DNA from 4 places in the Streptomyces sp. NBC_01013 genome. Region 4 is predicted to be linked to each of the others. Evidence: riboswitches for the same ligand, from Rfam matches in the RefSeq annotation. Region 4 holds a riboswitch; each other region holds the start of a gene.

The links. Region 4 has a riboswitch for cobalamin ahead of OG538_RS02010 (CbtB-domain containing protein). Riboswitches for the same ligand answer to the same signal wherever they lie in the genome.
Region 1: it holds a riboswitch for cobalamin, as region 4 does, so the genes downstream of both, OG538_RS34240 (ABC transporter substrate-binding protein) here and OG538_RS02010 (CbtB-domain containing protein) in region 4, are expected to answer to the same signal.
Region 2: it holds a riboswitch for cobalamin, as region 4 does, so the genes downstream of both, OG538_RS28330 (cobalamin biosynthesis protein) here and OG538_RS02010 (CbtB-domain containing protein) in region 4, are expected to answer to the same signal.
Region 3: it holds a riboswitch for cobalamin, as region 4 does, so the genes downstream of both, OG538_RS11625 (ribonucleoside-diphosphate reductase subunit alpha) here and OG538_RS02010 (CbtB-domain containing protein) in region 4, are expected to answer to the same signal.

Annotation. Positions count from the first base shown of each region.
Region 1 covers NZ_CP108687.1:7,905,045-7,908,538, forward strand. The annotation lists gene OG538_RS34230 (acyl-CoA dehydrogenase) at 1-981, shown strand, start outside; gene OG538_RS34235 (hypothetical protein) at 978-1,130, shown strand; cobalamin riboswitch at 1,246-1,433, shown strand; gene OG538_RS34240 (ABC transporter substrate-binding protein) at 1,496-2,536, shown strand; gene OG538_RS34245 (FecCD family ABC transporter permease) at 2,533-3,494, shown strand, end outside.
Region 2 covers NZ_CP108687.1:6,508,153-6,511,646, reverse strand. The annotation lists gene OG538_RS28340 (anion permease) at 1-470, shown strand, start outside; gene OG538_RS28335 (hypothetical protein) at 496-729, shown strand; cobalamin riboswitch at 1,045-1,178, shown strand; gene OG538_RS28330 (cobalamin biosynthesis protein) at 1,322-2,350, shown strand; gene OG538_RS28325 (cobyric acid synthase) at 2,347-3,494, shown strand, end outside.
Region 3 covers NZ_CP108687.1:2,771,547-2,775,040, forward strand. The annotation lists gene mctP (monocarboxylate uptake permease MctP) at 1-653, shown strand, start outside; gene OG538_RS11620 (GNAT family N-acetyltransferase) at 770-1,282, shown strand; cobalamin riboswitch at 1,340-1,469, shown strand; gene OG538_RS11625 (ribonucleoside-diphosphate reductase subunit alpha) at 1,608-3,494, shown strand, end outside.
Region 4 covers NZ_CP108687.1:461,925-465,418, forward strand. The annotation lists gene OG538_RS01995 (tetratricopeptide repeat protein) at 1-170, shown strand, start outside; gene OG538_RS02000 (GNAT family N-acetyltransferase) at 409-918, shown strand; gene OG538_RS02005 (CbtA family protein) at 1,063-1,836, opposite strand; gene OG538_RS02010 (CbtB-domain containing protein) at 1,866-2,081, opposite strand; adenosylcobalamin (AdoCbl) riboswitch at 2,127-2,220, opposite strand; gene OG538_RS02015 (histidine phosphatase family protein) at 2,345-2,935, shown strand; gene OG538_RS02020 (glycoside hydrolase family 15 protein) at 3,022-3,494, opposite strand, start outside.

The DNA of each region.
Region 1 (3,494 bases), 7.4 Mb from region 4:
GCCCTCGCCGTGCGCTACGGAGGCCACCGTTTCGTCTCCGGAGGCCGTGCGTCGCCTCCGGTGCCGGTCATCGCCCACCGCAGCCACCACGGCCCGCTCGCGGAGGCCATGGCCACCGTCTTCGCGATGAGCCTGCTGCACCGGCGCGTACTCGACCGGTGGGAGAAGGCGGCGGCGGGCCCGCCCGCGGAACGCGAGGCCGCCGAGCGGATGGTCGACATCGCCAAGGGATGGATCACCTGGCAGGCCCGGTCGGTGATCGTCGAGTGCCGGGAACGGTGCGGCGCCCAGGGTCTCCTGGAGAGCAACGGGATGACCGAGCTCGTCACCGGGATCGAGGGCGCGATCACGGCCGAGGGCGACAACCTGGCCATCCACTCCCGGGCGGCCGCCGGACTGCTCTTCGACGCCGCCCAGGTCCCGCAGGACGATCCGGCCGGCGACCCGCCGGACGGCGATCTCGCTGACCTGCGGTTCCTTGGCCGGCTCCTGGGCCAGGTGGAGCGCATCCGGTTCGCCCGGGCGGCCGCGCGGATGGCCCAGGTCCCTCACGGCGGCCCGCTGGAGCGCTGGAACGCGGCGTCCGGACCCGCGCTGCGGGGAGTCGAGGCCCACGCGTACCGGCAGGCGGCCCACGCGTACGAGAACGCGCTCGCAGCTCTGCCCGGTGGCGAGGCCCGCGAGCGGCTGGGCGAACTCGCCCGGCTGTTCGCGCTGCGCTGGGTCGCGGACAACAGCGGGGACCTGCTCGCCGCGGGCCACCTGACCGCCGGTCAGGTCGAAGGGCTGACCGATGCCACCGAACAACTCGTCGCCGCGGTGAGCCGCCATCTCCCGGAGCTGGCGGAATCCTTCGCACTGCCCGGGGAACTGCTCGCCGACTGGCCCATCGCCGGTCCCCACTACACCCACGCCTACGACGACCCGGGCGCCTCCTGGCACACCACCGCGGCCAGGCAACCTGCCGGGGGCGCGCGATGACGGGCACCTCGCACCGGGCGGCGGACGCGGTCCGGCGGCTGGGTCTCCGTGTCGTCCTGCTGGCCTTCTGGGGTACCTCGGCCGCGCTCTCGCGGCGGTGCGCGGGGCCGCGCATCCCCGGTGGCGAATCGGTTCGCCGCAAGGCGTAACCGGACTGGGGCCGCCCGGGTACTCCGGGACCGGGGCGGTGCGCCGGCACACCGCCCCGGCCGACCCACCACCCGCGCCACCGGGCACACCGCCGCTGAGCTGGGCGGAGGCCCGTGGTAGCGTGCCGGAGCCAGTCGAACTCCACGTAGGGGTCAGGGAATCCGGTGAGAATCCGGAACTGACGCGCAGCGGTGAGGGGGACGGGCGGGGCCACGGCCACTGGGAGACCCACGGTTTCCCGGGAAGGCGTCCCGTCCGTATGAACCCGAGTCCGAAGACCTGCTGGCACCCGCGGCCCGGTACCGGGCCACGGAACTCCGTACAGCGGGCCCCGCGCATGGGCCCAGAGACGCCGAGGTACTCCGTGCCGCCCATAGCCGGCCCCGCCCGCTCCGCCGCCCTGTTCACCGCGGCACTGATCCTGCTGACGGCCTGCGGCGGCGGCAAGGACAGCACCGCCGCCAAGTCCGGGGAAGCCGAAGGCTATCCGGTCACCTTGAAGAACTGCGGACGGACCGTCACCGTGGACGCGGCGCCGAAGCGCGCCGTGCCGGTCGACCAGGGGTCGACCGAGATCCTGCTCTCGCTCGGCCTCGCCGACCGGCTCGCCGCCACGGCCACGTGGACCGACCCGGTACTGAAGGGACTGGAGAAGGCCAACGCGGGCGTCCCGAGGATCTCCGACAACCGTCCCTCGTCGGAGAAGGTCCTGGACCAGGAGCCCGACTTCGTCAGCGCGTCCTTCGAGTCGACCCTCGCCAAGGGCGGTGTGGCTCCCCGCGAGCAGTTCGAGAAGCTCGGCGTCCCCACCTACGTCTCGCCCGCCGACTGCACCGCCAAGGACAACAGCAAGGACGGCGACGGGGTCCGCACCGGTGCCCTGACCATGGAAAGCGTCTACGCCGAAGTCCGCGACCTGGCCGCGGTGTTCGGAGTTCCCGGGCGCGGCGAGAAGCTCGTCACCGAGCTGCGCGCCCGGGTGCGGAAGGCGGCCGAGGGCATCGACGCCTCCGGCACCTCCCTGATGTACTGGTTCGCCAACTCCGAAGCTCCCTACCTGGCGGGCTGCTGCGGTGCGCCCGGCATCATCACCCGGGAACTCGGCGCGAAGAACGCCTTCGACGACACGCACGAGGAATGGCCGCAGATCAACTGGGAGACCGTCGCCGATCGCAACCCGGACGTGCTGGTCATCGGCGACCTGACCCGCAAGTCCCAGACCGCCGAGAGCGCCGCGAAGAAGATCGCTTTCCTGGAGTCCAACCCCGTCACGAAGAACATGGACGCCGTCCGGGACAAGCACTACGTGCTGCTCAGCGGACAGTCGATGAACCCCACCATCCGGACCGTCGAGGGCGTGGAGCGCGTTGCCGCCGGGCTGCGCACCTTCGGGCTCGCGGGGTGACGGACACCGAACGGGCCGCGGCGCCGCGCGAGGACGCGGGTCCGCACGCCACGACGGGCCGGCGCGGCATCCGCGACGGACTCCTGTGGGCCTCCGGGCTCCTGCTGCTCGCCCTGTCCGTCGCGCTCGCCGTCACCATCGGCCCGGCCCGGATCTCCGTCGCCGACGTCTGGTCCACGGTCGCCGCCCATCTCGGCGCCGGTGAGCCGCGGCTCAGCCCGATCCGGGACGGGATCATCTGGAACCTGCGCATGCCGCGCACCCTGCTCGCAGCCGTCTGCGGCGCCGGACTCGCGGTCTGCGGCACCGTCATGCAGTCACTGCTGCGCAACCCGCTCGCCGACCCCTTCGTCCTCGGTGTCTCCTCCGGGGCCTCGACCGGTGCGGTCGTGGTGGTGGTGCTCGGTGTCGGCGGGGGAGCGGTATCGCTGTCGGCCGGGGCGTTCATCGGGGCGCTGTGCTCCTTCGCCCTGGTCATGCTGCTCAGCCACACCCTCGGCGGCAGCACCGACCGGGTCGTTCTGTCCGGGGTCGCGGCCATGCAGCTCTTCTCCGCGCTCACCTCCTTCGTCGTGATGACCGCCGCCGACGCCGAGCAGACCCGCGGGGTGCTGTTCTGGCTGCTGGGCTCACTCGGCGGGGTCGGCTGGAACGATGTCTGGATCTGCTGCGCCGTGCTCGTCGCGACACTGCTGGTCTGCCTCGGCCACGCCCGTACGCTCGATGCCTTCGCGTTCGGCCAGGACGCGGCGGCCACGCTCGGCGTCCACGTCGGCCGCACCCGGATCGTCCTGCTGTGCACGACCGCGCTGCTGACCGCCGCCCTCGTGAGCTCGGCCGGTGCCATCGGGTTCGTCGGACTGGTGCTGCCGCACGCGGCCCGCGCGCTCACCGGCTCCGGGCACCGCAGGCTCCTTCCGGTCACCGCACTCGCCGGGGCCGTTTTCCTGGTGTGGGT
Region 2 (3,494 bases), 6.0 Mb from region 4:
GTGCGGCCACCGTCATCCTGGCCTCCTCGCACCTCGGCTTCTCCCTCTCCACCACCCAGTCGTGCTCAGGTGCCGTCATGGGTGCGGGCCTGGGGCGCAAGGGGGGTGTGGTCCGCTGGTCCACCGCCACCCGGATGTTCGTCGCCTGGGGCCTGACCCTCCCGGCCGCCGGGCTGGTCGGTGCGGGCGCGGAGTTCCTCACCAAGCAGGGCACCTGGGGTGTCGTGGTCGTCGCGGCGCTGCTGATCGCGGGCTCCGGTGCGATCTGGGTGCTCTCCCGCCGCAAGCCCGTCGGGCACGGCGACGTCGCCCCGGCCGGTGAGGACGCCGAGCCCGCGGGCGTCGTCACCACCGCCATCGCGGCCGTCAGCCCGCCGCCCACCGCTGCTGCCCAGACCCACGACCTCATGGCCACCATCCCGGCCCCGGTCGGACCGGTCACCGACCCGGCCCGACCCGCCACGGTCTAAGAGCCTCCGGTAAGGACACATCCACATGAACATCGACTGGGCAGCCCTCGGCACCGTCTTCGGCGTCTCCCTCGTCGCCACCGTCGCACTCGTGGGGCTCTTCACCCTCGGCATCGTCGGTCTCTCCAAGCAGCCGGAGCCTGCCGCACAGGGCGGCTCGGCGGGCGGGTCGCTCGTGCTGGCCCGCGCCGGCGCGTACCTCTGCTTCGGACTGTGTGCAGCTGCCGTGGCCTACGGCATCTATCTGATCGTCGCCTGAGAGGCTGTCGGACGGCTTCGGATCGGGTGGCGGACGCGGCCCGGTTCGTTGCTGTTCCAAGGCTGAGGAGGGAGCCGACGCGAAGCGTCGGTGACCGACGACCACGCCGGAAGCGTGCGTTTCGGGGCATGGCCGCCCGGTAAGCGGTCACCCGGACGCCTCTGAGCCCACCACTCCCACCCGTATCGGGCCGGACGCACCTCGTGCGCGTCCGGCCCGATGTGCGTCTCAGCACACTGCACCGCCGCAGGTCAACGGCAAGTTGACGGGCGTTCGCAGAGCGTGGTGGACTGCCCGAGCCATTACGGCGACAGCAGAGGAAGCCGGTGCGAATCCGGCGCGGTCCCGCCACTGTCACCGGGGAGCAGTCCCCCACCACTGGAAGTCACGGTCCACGCAAGTGGACTGGAAGGCCCGGGGGAACTGCGGATCCGGAAGCCAGGAGACTCTCGTCGCCGTCACGTCGAACCAGGGCGCGGACCCTGAGTGAGGACATATCGCCATGCCCGGCTGCCGTGCGTCCGAATCCGTGCTGCTCCTGCCAGCACCTGCCTGTACGAAGGTCCTTCGAGGCGCAACGGCCGGCTGAACCGTGCGTGCCGATCGCATCTTCGCGTACGGCGCCACGGCCGGTCTGATCGGCGATCTGCTGCTCGGTGATCCCCGCAGGGGCCACCCGGTCGCCGCCTTCGGGCGGGCCGCGGCAGGCGTCGAGCGCCGTCTGTGGCGTGACCACCGCGGGTGGGGCGCACTCCACACCCTGGTCTGTGCCGGAGGCGCCGCCGCGGGTGCTGCCCTGGCCGCCCATGGGCTGCGCCGCCACCCCGCCGCGTCCGTCGCCCTGACCGCCGCCACCACCTGGTCCGTCGTCGGCGGTACGTCACTGGGCCGCGAGGCCCGGTCCATCGGCGATGCCCTGACCGCCGGGGACCTCGACCTGGCCCGGGAGCGGCTGCCGCATCTGTGCGGCCGCGACCCGCAGTCCCTGGACGGCCCTCAGATCGCCAGGGCCGTCGTGGAGTCCGTCGCCGAGAACACGTCGGACGCCGTGGTCGGCGCGCTGGTGTGGGGTGCGCTGGGCGGGGTCCCCGGGCTCGTCGGGTTCCGGGCCGCCAACACGCTCGACGCGATGGTCGGCCACAAGTCGCCCCGCTACCGGCGTTACGGCTGGGCCTCGGCCCGCCTCGACGACCTCGCGGGCTGGCCGGGTGCCCGGCTGACGGCCCTGCTCGCCGTGACCGCCGGGGGGCGGCCACGGCGAGCGGTCCGTGCCTGGCGAGCGGACGCGGCCAAGCACCCCAGCCCCAACGCGGGCCCGGTGGAGGCCTCGTTCGCGGGCGCGCTCGGCGTGCGGCTCGGTGGAACGCTCGCCTACGGCGGCCGGGTCGAACACCGCCCCGTCCTCAACGGGGAGACGGGCCGCGCGGTGGAGCCCGCGGACATCGAACGGGCCGTACGGCTGTCGCGCCGGGTGAGCGCACTCGCCCTCGGCGTGAGCGTGGCGGCCCGGCTGGGCGCCGGGGCCGTGGCACGACGGATCACCGCGCGAGGGATCACCGGCCCTCGGCCCGCATCACCTCGCACCGCAGCACCTCGACTCTCAGGACGGAGACCGACATGAGCGGCGGACTGCTGGTCGCCGGGACCACCTCGGACGCGGGCAAGAGCGTCGTCACGGCGGGTATCTGCCGCTGGCTGGTGCGCCGCGGCGTCAAGGTGGCGCCGTTCAAGGCGCAGAACATGTCGCTCAACTCCTTCGTCACCCGCGAGGGCGCCGAGATCGGCCGCGCCCAGGCCATGCAGGCCCAGGCCGCCCGGGTGGAGCCGACCGCCCTGATGAACCCGGTACTGCTCAAGCCCGGCAGCGACCGCTCCAGCCAGGTCGTCCTGATGGGGCGTCCGGTCGGCGAGATGAGCGCCCGCGGCTACCACGGCGGCCGGCAGGAGTCGCTCCTGTCGACCGTCGTGGACTGCCTGGAGCAGCTTCGGGGCACGTATGACGCAGTGATCTGTGAGGGGGCGGGCAGTCCGGCCGAGATCAATCTGCGGCGTACGGACATCGTGAACATGGGCATCGCGCGGGCGGCACGCTTCCCGGTGGTGGTCGTCGGCGACATCGACCGCGGCGGGGTCTTCGCCTCCTTCTTCGGTACGACGGCGCTGCTCTCGGCGGAGGACCAGGCGCTGATCGCCGGCTATCTGGTCAACAAGTTCCGTGGCGACGTCTCGCTGCTGGAGCCCGGTCTGGACATGCTGCGCGATCTGACGGGACGTCCGACGTACGGGGTGCTGCCGTTCGCCCACGGCCTCGGCATCGACGAGGAGGACGGTCTGCGGGTATCGCTGCGCGGCACCGTGCGCGAGTCGGTGCTCGCACCGCCGCACGGCGAGGACATCCTGCGCGTCGCGGTGTGCGCCGTGCCGCTGATGTCCAACTTCACCGACGTGGACGCGCTCGCAGCCGAGCCGGGCGTCGTCGTGCGCTTCGTGGACCGCGCCGAGGAGCTCGCCGACGCCGACCTCGTCATCGTGCCCGGGACCCGCGGCACCGTGAAGGCTCTCGCCTGGCTGCGCGAGCGCGGGCTCGCCGACGCGCTGCTGCGGCGGGCCGCCGAGGGCCGCCCGGTGCTCGGCGTCTGCGGCGGCTACCAGATCCTCGGCGAACGCATCGAGGACGACGTGGAATCGCGGGCGGGAACGGTCGACGGGCTCGGACTGCTGCCCGTACGCATCCGGTTCGACCGCGAGAAGACCCTCGCCCGGCC
Region 3 (3,494 bases), 2.3 Mb from region 4:
AGCTGTTCGAGAACATGTTCCCCGACTGGTTCGCGGGCGTCGCGTTCGCCGCCATCGGCATCGGCGCACTGGTGCCCGCCGCGATCATGTCGATCGCCGCGGCGAACCTGTTCACCCGCAACATCTACAAGGACTTCCTGAAGCCCGACGCGACACCCGCGCAGGAGACCAGGGTCTCCAAGCTGGTCTCGCTGCTGGTGAAGGTCGGCGCGCTCGCCTTCGTCCTCACCATGGACAAGACGGTCGCGATCAACTTCCAGCTGCTCGGCGGAATCTGGATCCTCCAGACGATGCCGGCCCTGGTCGGCGGGCTGTTCACCCGGTGGTTCCACCGCTGGGCGCTGCTCGCGGGCTGGGCGGTCGGCATGATCTACGGGACGGCCGCAGCGTACGGCGTCGCCAGCCCGACCCAGGCGCACTTCGGCGGGTCCTCCAAGGAGATCCCGGGCCTCGGCGAGATCGGCTACATCGGCCTCACGGCGTTCGTGCTGAACCTCGTGGTCACGGTCGTGCTCACCTTCGTCCTGAACGCCGTGAAGGCGCCCACGGGGATCGACGAGACCTCCCCGTCCGATTACACCGCGGACGCGGGCGACCCCGGCGTGAAGACGGAGCTCCCGCCGGCCACCGCCGGTGCGCCGGGCGGTCACTGACCGGCGACATGTGCGCGGCGGGCCGCCGCACCCCTCTCCGGAGGGGGCGGCGGCCCGTCGCGCGTCCGCGGAAAATCTCTGCGGCCACAGCCCGCCCGTGCGGCAGACTTCCGCCCATGGACATATCGATCCGGCCGGTCGCCCCCGCCGAACACGTACTCCTCGGCGAGATCACGGCCGAGGCCTATCTCGGCGACGGGCTCCTGGACTACGGCGCCGACGACCCGTACCTGGTGCAGCTGCGCGACGTCCCCCGCCGGGCCGCCGAGGCGGAGGTGCTGGTGGCCGCCGACGCCCGGGGCCACGTCCTGGGCGGGGTCACCTACGCCCCGCCGGGCAACCCGTGGGCCGACATCGCCGCGGCGGACGAAGCCGAGTTCCGGATGCTGGCGGTCTCCCGCGAGGCTCGTGGCGCCGGCGCGGGCGAGGCACTCGTACGGGCCTGTATCGACCGCGCGCGGGGCACCACGGGGGTCACGGGGCTCGTCCTGTCGACGCAGCCGGCGATGCTCGGGGCCCACCGGATCTACGGGCGCCTGGGCTTCGTACGGACCCCCGAGAGGGACTGGAACCCCATCGCCGACCTCAAGCTGCTGACGTACCGTCTGGAGCTCGGCCCTCTGCCGTAAGGCGTGCTAAGACCACGTACGACACAACATGTGGGGGCTGCCGCATACGGCAGCCCCCACATGTATGCTCATGCTCGCTGTCGCCGCAGGGAAATCCGGTGCGAATCCGGAACTGTCCCGCAACGGTGTGTTCGGTGTGCTTTTGCGCACCCCAGTCCGAGCTCCTGCCGGCAGCGCATCCGGCTCGACCGATCCGGATGCCCAGACGTCCGGGCCTCGTGGATGGGCCGGTGGACGCCGCACGGAGCGCTGCCCTGCCGGGTCCCGCTCCGCCCGGCTGCCCCCGCTCCCCGATGGCCCCGATCCGAGCGAGGGAGAGCACCGCGTGACCATCGCGCCAGCCGATCCGGTTTCAGCGGCAGAGTCCGAAGCAGCCGAGGCCCAAGCGGTCCTGTCCGGCGGACCCGCGAAGGACGGACCGGGGACCGCACTGCTGCGGACCCTGACCGACCTCACCGCCGATCTGCCCGACACCGACCCCGGACGCGTCGCCGCCGCCGCTCTGCGCGGCCGCAACGCCCGGTCGGACGAGGCCGAGCTGCGCTCGCTGGCCACCGAGGCCGCCGCGGGTCTGATCTCCGAGGACCCCGCCTACTCCCGGCTCGCCGCCCGCCTCCTCACCCGCACCATCGCGGACGAGGCGGCCGGGCAGGGCGCGACGTCGTTCTCCGCCTCGGTCGCCGTCGGCCACCGCGAGGGCCTGATCGCGGACCGCACCGCCGAGTTCGTGACGCTCCACGCCGCCGCCCTGGACGCGCTGGTCGGGCAGTCGCTCTCCGACGGCGCCGACGACCGCTTCGGCTATTTCGGCCTGCGCACCCTGCACAGCCGTTACCTGCTGCGTCACCCGCTCACCCGTCAGGTCATCGAGACGCCGCAGCACTTCATGCTGCGCGTCGCCTCCGGTCTCGCCGAGGACACCTCCGAGCGCGCCCTGGACGAGGTCGCCGCGCTGTACGGGCTGATGAGCCGGCTGGACTACCTGCCCTCCTCCCCCACGCTCTTCAACTCCGGCACCCGGCACCCGCAGATGTCCTCCTGCTACCTGCTGGACTCCCCGCTGGACGAGCTGGACTCGATCTACGACCGCTACCACCAGGTGGCACGCCTCTCCAAGCACGCGGGCGGCATCGGCCTCTCGTACTCCCGCATCCGCGCCCGCGGTTCGCTGATCCGTGGCACCAACGGGCACTCCAACGGCATCGTGCCGTTCCTGAAGACGCTCGACGCCTCCGTCGCCGCGGTCAACCAGGGCGGCCGGCGCAAGGGCGCAGCCGCCGTCTACCTGGAGACGTGGCACGCGGACATCGAGGAGTTCCTGGAGCTGCGCGACAACACGGGCGAGGACCAGCGGCGCACGCACAACCTCAACCTGGCGCACTGGATCCCCGACGAGTTCATGCGCCGGGTGGACGCGGACGGCACCTGGTCGCTGTTCTCCCCTGCCGACGTGCCCGAACTGGTCGACCTGTGGGGCGACGAGTTCGATGCCGCCTACCGGTCCGCCGAGGCCAAGGGCCTGGCGCGCAAGACCATGCCCGCCCGTGAGCTGTACGGCCGGATGATGCGGACCCTCGCCCAGACCGGCCAGGGCTGGATGACGTTCAAGGACGCTTCCAACCGGACCGCGAACCAGACCGCCGAGCCGGGCCGCGTCGTGCACTCGTCCAACCTGTGCACCGAGATCCTGGAGGTCACCGACGACGGCGAGACGGCCGTCTGCAACCTCGGCTCGGTCAACCTCGGCGCGTTCGTCACCGACGGCACGATCGACTGGGAGCGCCTGGACGCCACCGTCCGTACCGCCGTGACCTTCCTCGACCGGGTCGTGGACATCAACTTCTACCCGACCGAGCAGGCCGGCCGGTCCAACGCCCGCTGGCGGCCCGTGGGCCTGGGCGCCATGGGGCTCCAGGACGTCTTCTTCCAGCTGCGGCTCCCGTTCGACTCCCCCGAGGCCCGCGCCCTGTCGACGAAGATCTCCGAGCGCATCATGCTCGCGGCGTACGAGGCGTCCTGCGACCTCGCCGAGCGCTCGGGCCCGCTCCCCGCGTGGTCCGAGACGCGCGCCGCCCGCGGTGTGCTGCACCCCGACCACTACGACACCGAGCTGAACTGGCCGGAGCGCTGGGACACCCTGCGCGCCCGGGTCGCGAAGACCGGCATGCGCAACTCGCTGCTCCTGGCCATCGCGCCGACGGCGACGATCGCC
Region 4 (3,494 bases):
GGGCCGAGACGGAGCTGCGCGCGGTGCTGGAACTGGACCCGGTCGAGCACTACGCGCGACTGATGCTCGGCCGCACGCTGGAGCGTCAGGGTCGACAGGCCGAGGCGGACACCCACCTGCGGATGGCGGCCGCCCTGTCCGGGGACTTCACCTCGGCAGCCGATGCGTGACCCCAGGGCCCGGGAACTTCGCCTCGGCAGGCGATGCGTGACCGCCCTCCCCGGGGGCCTGGCCCCGGCAGCCGAGCCCTGACCGCACGGTCCGGGTACCTCACCACGCCGGCCCATGCCTGCCCCCACTGGCCGGAGACCTCACCCAGGCAGGGTGGCTCCCGGCCGCCCGCACGCGCCGGGCCGCACCTGGAAAATCCAGGTGCGGCCCGGCCGCATCGCGTGATACCCACAGCCCATGACCGACCTCGTCACACCACGTCTGCTCCTGTACCCCCTGACCGCCGCCCACGCCGAGCAGGTGGTCGCGGGCCGGCCTGCCGGCGGTGCGCGCTGGGCTCCGGGCTATCCCTCGCCGGGCGAGATGAGGGCGGCCAAACGCTTCCTGGAAACGTGCGCCGATTCAGGCGATCCCCATCCCTACGGTCCGTACGCGATACAGCGCCGCGAGGACGGCACGGTGATCGGCGGAGTGGGGTTTCACGGGGCACCCGACGACCGGAGGCACGTCACGATCGGCTACGGGCTCGTGGAGTCGGCACGGGGAAGGGGTTACGCCTCCGAGGCGCTTCGCGCGCTGTTGCGGTTCACCCGCGACCAGGGCATCGCCTGCGTCCACGGGGACACCGATCTCGACAACACCGCCTCCCAGCACGTCATGACCGCGGTAGGGATGCGCCTCGTGAAGGAGGACGCACAGCTGAAGCACTACCGGATCGACTGGGACGGGCCCGCCACCCAGGAGTGAGAAGCGAGGCGGCTTCCGCACGCAGCAGAGCCCACCGGGTTCCCCGGCGGGCTCTGTGCGTGCCGTCGTCGCGACGTACACGGTCCTGCCGCAGACGTCACGCCGTTCCGGGCCGGCCTGCCTGGCCCGTGGTGGCTCCCGGCCTCAGCCCACGATGGTGGCCGGCCGGTTCGCCGTGACCTCCCCGGCCGTGACCGCATCCCGTCTCGGCACCAGCAGCCGCTCGGTGAGGTACCCGAAGACCAGCCCGAAGGCCGTCCAGAGCGTGATCTGCACCGCGAGCGTGGCCAGCCTGAACTCCCAGAGCAGAGAAGCCGGGAAGTCCTTTCCGACCTCGTTGAACGAGGGCAGGAAGGCGTAGGCGAGGCCGACCACCAGGACATAGCCGGCGGCCGCGGCGATGGTGGCGTTCCAGTTGCCCAGGCGCGGGGCCAGCCGCCTGCCGAGAAGGACGGCGGCGACGGCCAGCAGGACACTGAGAGCGACCATCAGGAAGAACAACGCGGTGCGGCGGCCGATGGTGTCGGGGTCGCCGACCGCGGGCGGATTCGCCGGATACTTCAGGAACGGCACGATGTACACGGTCAGCAGGGCCGCTCCCGCGATCAGCGCAGCCGTCGCCCGGGGTCCGAAGCGGCCCATCCGGCCGAGGGCGTAACAGAAGACGAGCGCGGCGATGCCGCCTACGGCGACGCCGAAGACCAGTACACCGGTGGCGAGGCCGCCGGTGGCCTGCATGCTGCGGCTGACGAGTTCCGCGCCACCGCCGTGGTCGTGGGTATGTGACTCTTCGAGGGCGATGGCCGCGTCGACACGGGACTCGCCGAGGAAGTAGGCCACCACGAGTGCGATCGCACCCGCGACGAGGCCGGCCAGCATGCCGCGGACCAGCAGAGCTCTGACAGATATGGAGTTCATGAGGAATTCCCCTGGATCAGCCGGATGGATCAGTGGCAGGGGAAACCGAGGAGGTGACGGCCGTCGTGGACCCACTCGTGCACGCCTTCGCCCGAGATGAGCGCGGTAGCGCCCTGCTCGGCGCCGACGAAGTAGAGCAGGACCAGCATGAGGACGCCGAAGAAGACCGCCCACGGGGCAATGGCCTTCAGTGAGATGGGGGTGATGGCGGGTGTGACGGCGGCGGGGGCAGCAGTCTGTGCCATGGCAGAACCTCCTGGGGGAACACGCGTCCCGATCGTGGTGCCTGAGACGAAGGTGCTGGGTCTGACTTCCCGCACAGGTACGGGTTCACAGTGGCGCGACCGTGCCGGATTCTCACCGGACTTCCGTCACACCCTCGTCATGTCGTCGCGACCATACCGCCTGGACGTGACGGCCGCCATGGTGCCCACGGGCGGGCCGTTGGCCCTCGGATGCCATGGTGTGCTTGGCCGAGGGGCCACAGTTCAGGAAGGTCGTAGCGGTGATGACGGTACGGGTGATGTTGATCTCACCGGCGATGAACGCCGCGCTGCGCGAGGCCCGGTTCGCCGGTGACGCGCCCCTCGACGACGCCGGACTCCGGCCGGCCCGCGCTGCCGCTGCCGCCGGATCGGTCCCGGCAGCGGACCGGTGGCTGCGGGGACCGTCCCGACGCTGCGCGGGCACCGCGACGGCGCTGGGGCTGCGAGCCGAGCACGAACACGAGCTACGGGACTGGGAGATGGGCCGTTGGTCCGGCGCACGACTGTCCGAGGTCGGCGCGGACGAGCCGGACGGAGTGGCGGCCTGGCTGGCGGATCCGGCCGCCGCACCGCACGGTGGTGAATCCCTGCTGGGCCTGTGCGCCCGAGCGGCCTCATGGCTCGACTCGCTCCCCGGCAACGATGCCCGTCGGGTCCTGGCGGTGACCGAGCCCGCCGTGATCCGGGCCGCCGTCGTCCATGCGCTGGCCCTCCCGGCCCAGGCGTTCTGGCGGCTGGACGTGGCTCCGCTCACGGTGACGGAGCTCAGCGGCAGATCGGGGCGGTGGAACCTGCGCTGCGGCCGGCCGCTCGCACCCGAGGAAGAGGGCTGATGACGGCGGCAGGACAGCCCTCCCACATGTGCGAGCCCACGTGTGCGAGCCCCTACATGTGCGAGCCCCTGCAGACGTGTTGGCTCCTACGCCGCGCCCCCGCGCTCCCCGTTGAGCCTCGCGTCCAGGGTGATGGCGGCGTCGATCAGGGCGAGATGGGTGAACGCCTGCGGGAAGTTGCCCAGTTGTCGCCCTGTCAGCCCGATCTCCTCCGAGTACAGGCCGAGATGGTTGGCGTAGGAGAGCATCTTCTCCAGAACCAGTCTGGCCTGGTCCGTGCGCCCGGCCCGCGCCAGGGCGTCGACGTACATGAACGTGCAGAGGGAGAAGGTCCCCTCCGAGCCGCGCAGTCCGTCCGGTGACGCTTCGGGGTTGTAGCGGTAGACCAGGCTGTCGCTGACCAGCTCACGTTCCATCGCGTCCAGCGTGGACTCCCACATCGGATCGTCCGGCGTCATGAAGCCGACCGTCGGCATGCGCAGCAGTGACGAGTCGAGTACGTCGTCACCGTAGTGCTGCACGAAGGCCTGCTTCTTCTCGTCCCATCCCTGGCTGAACA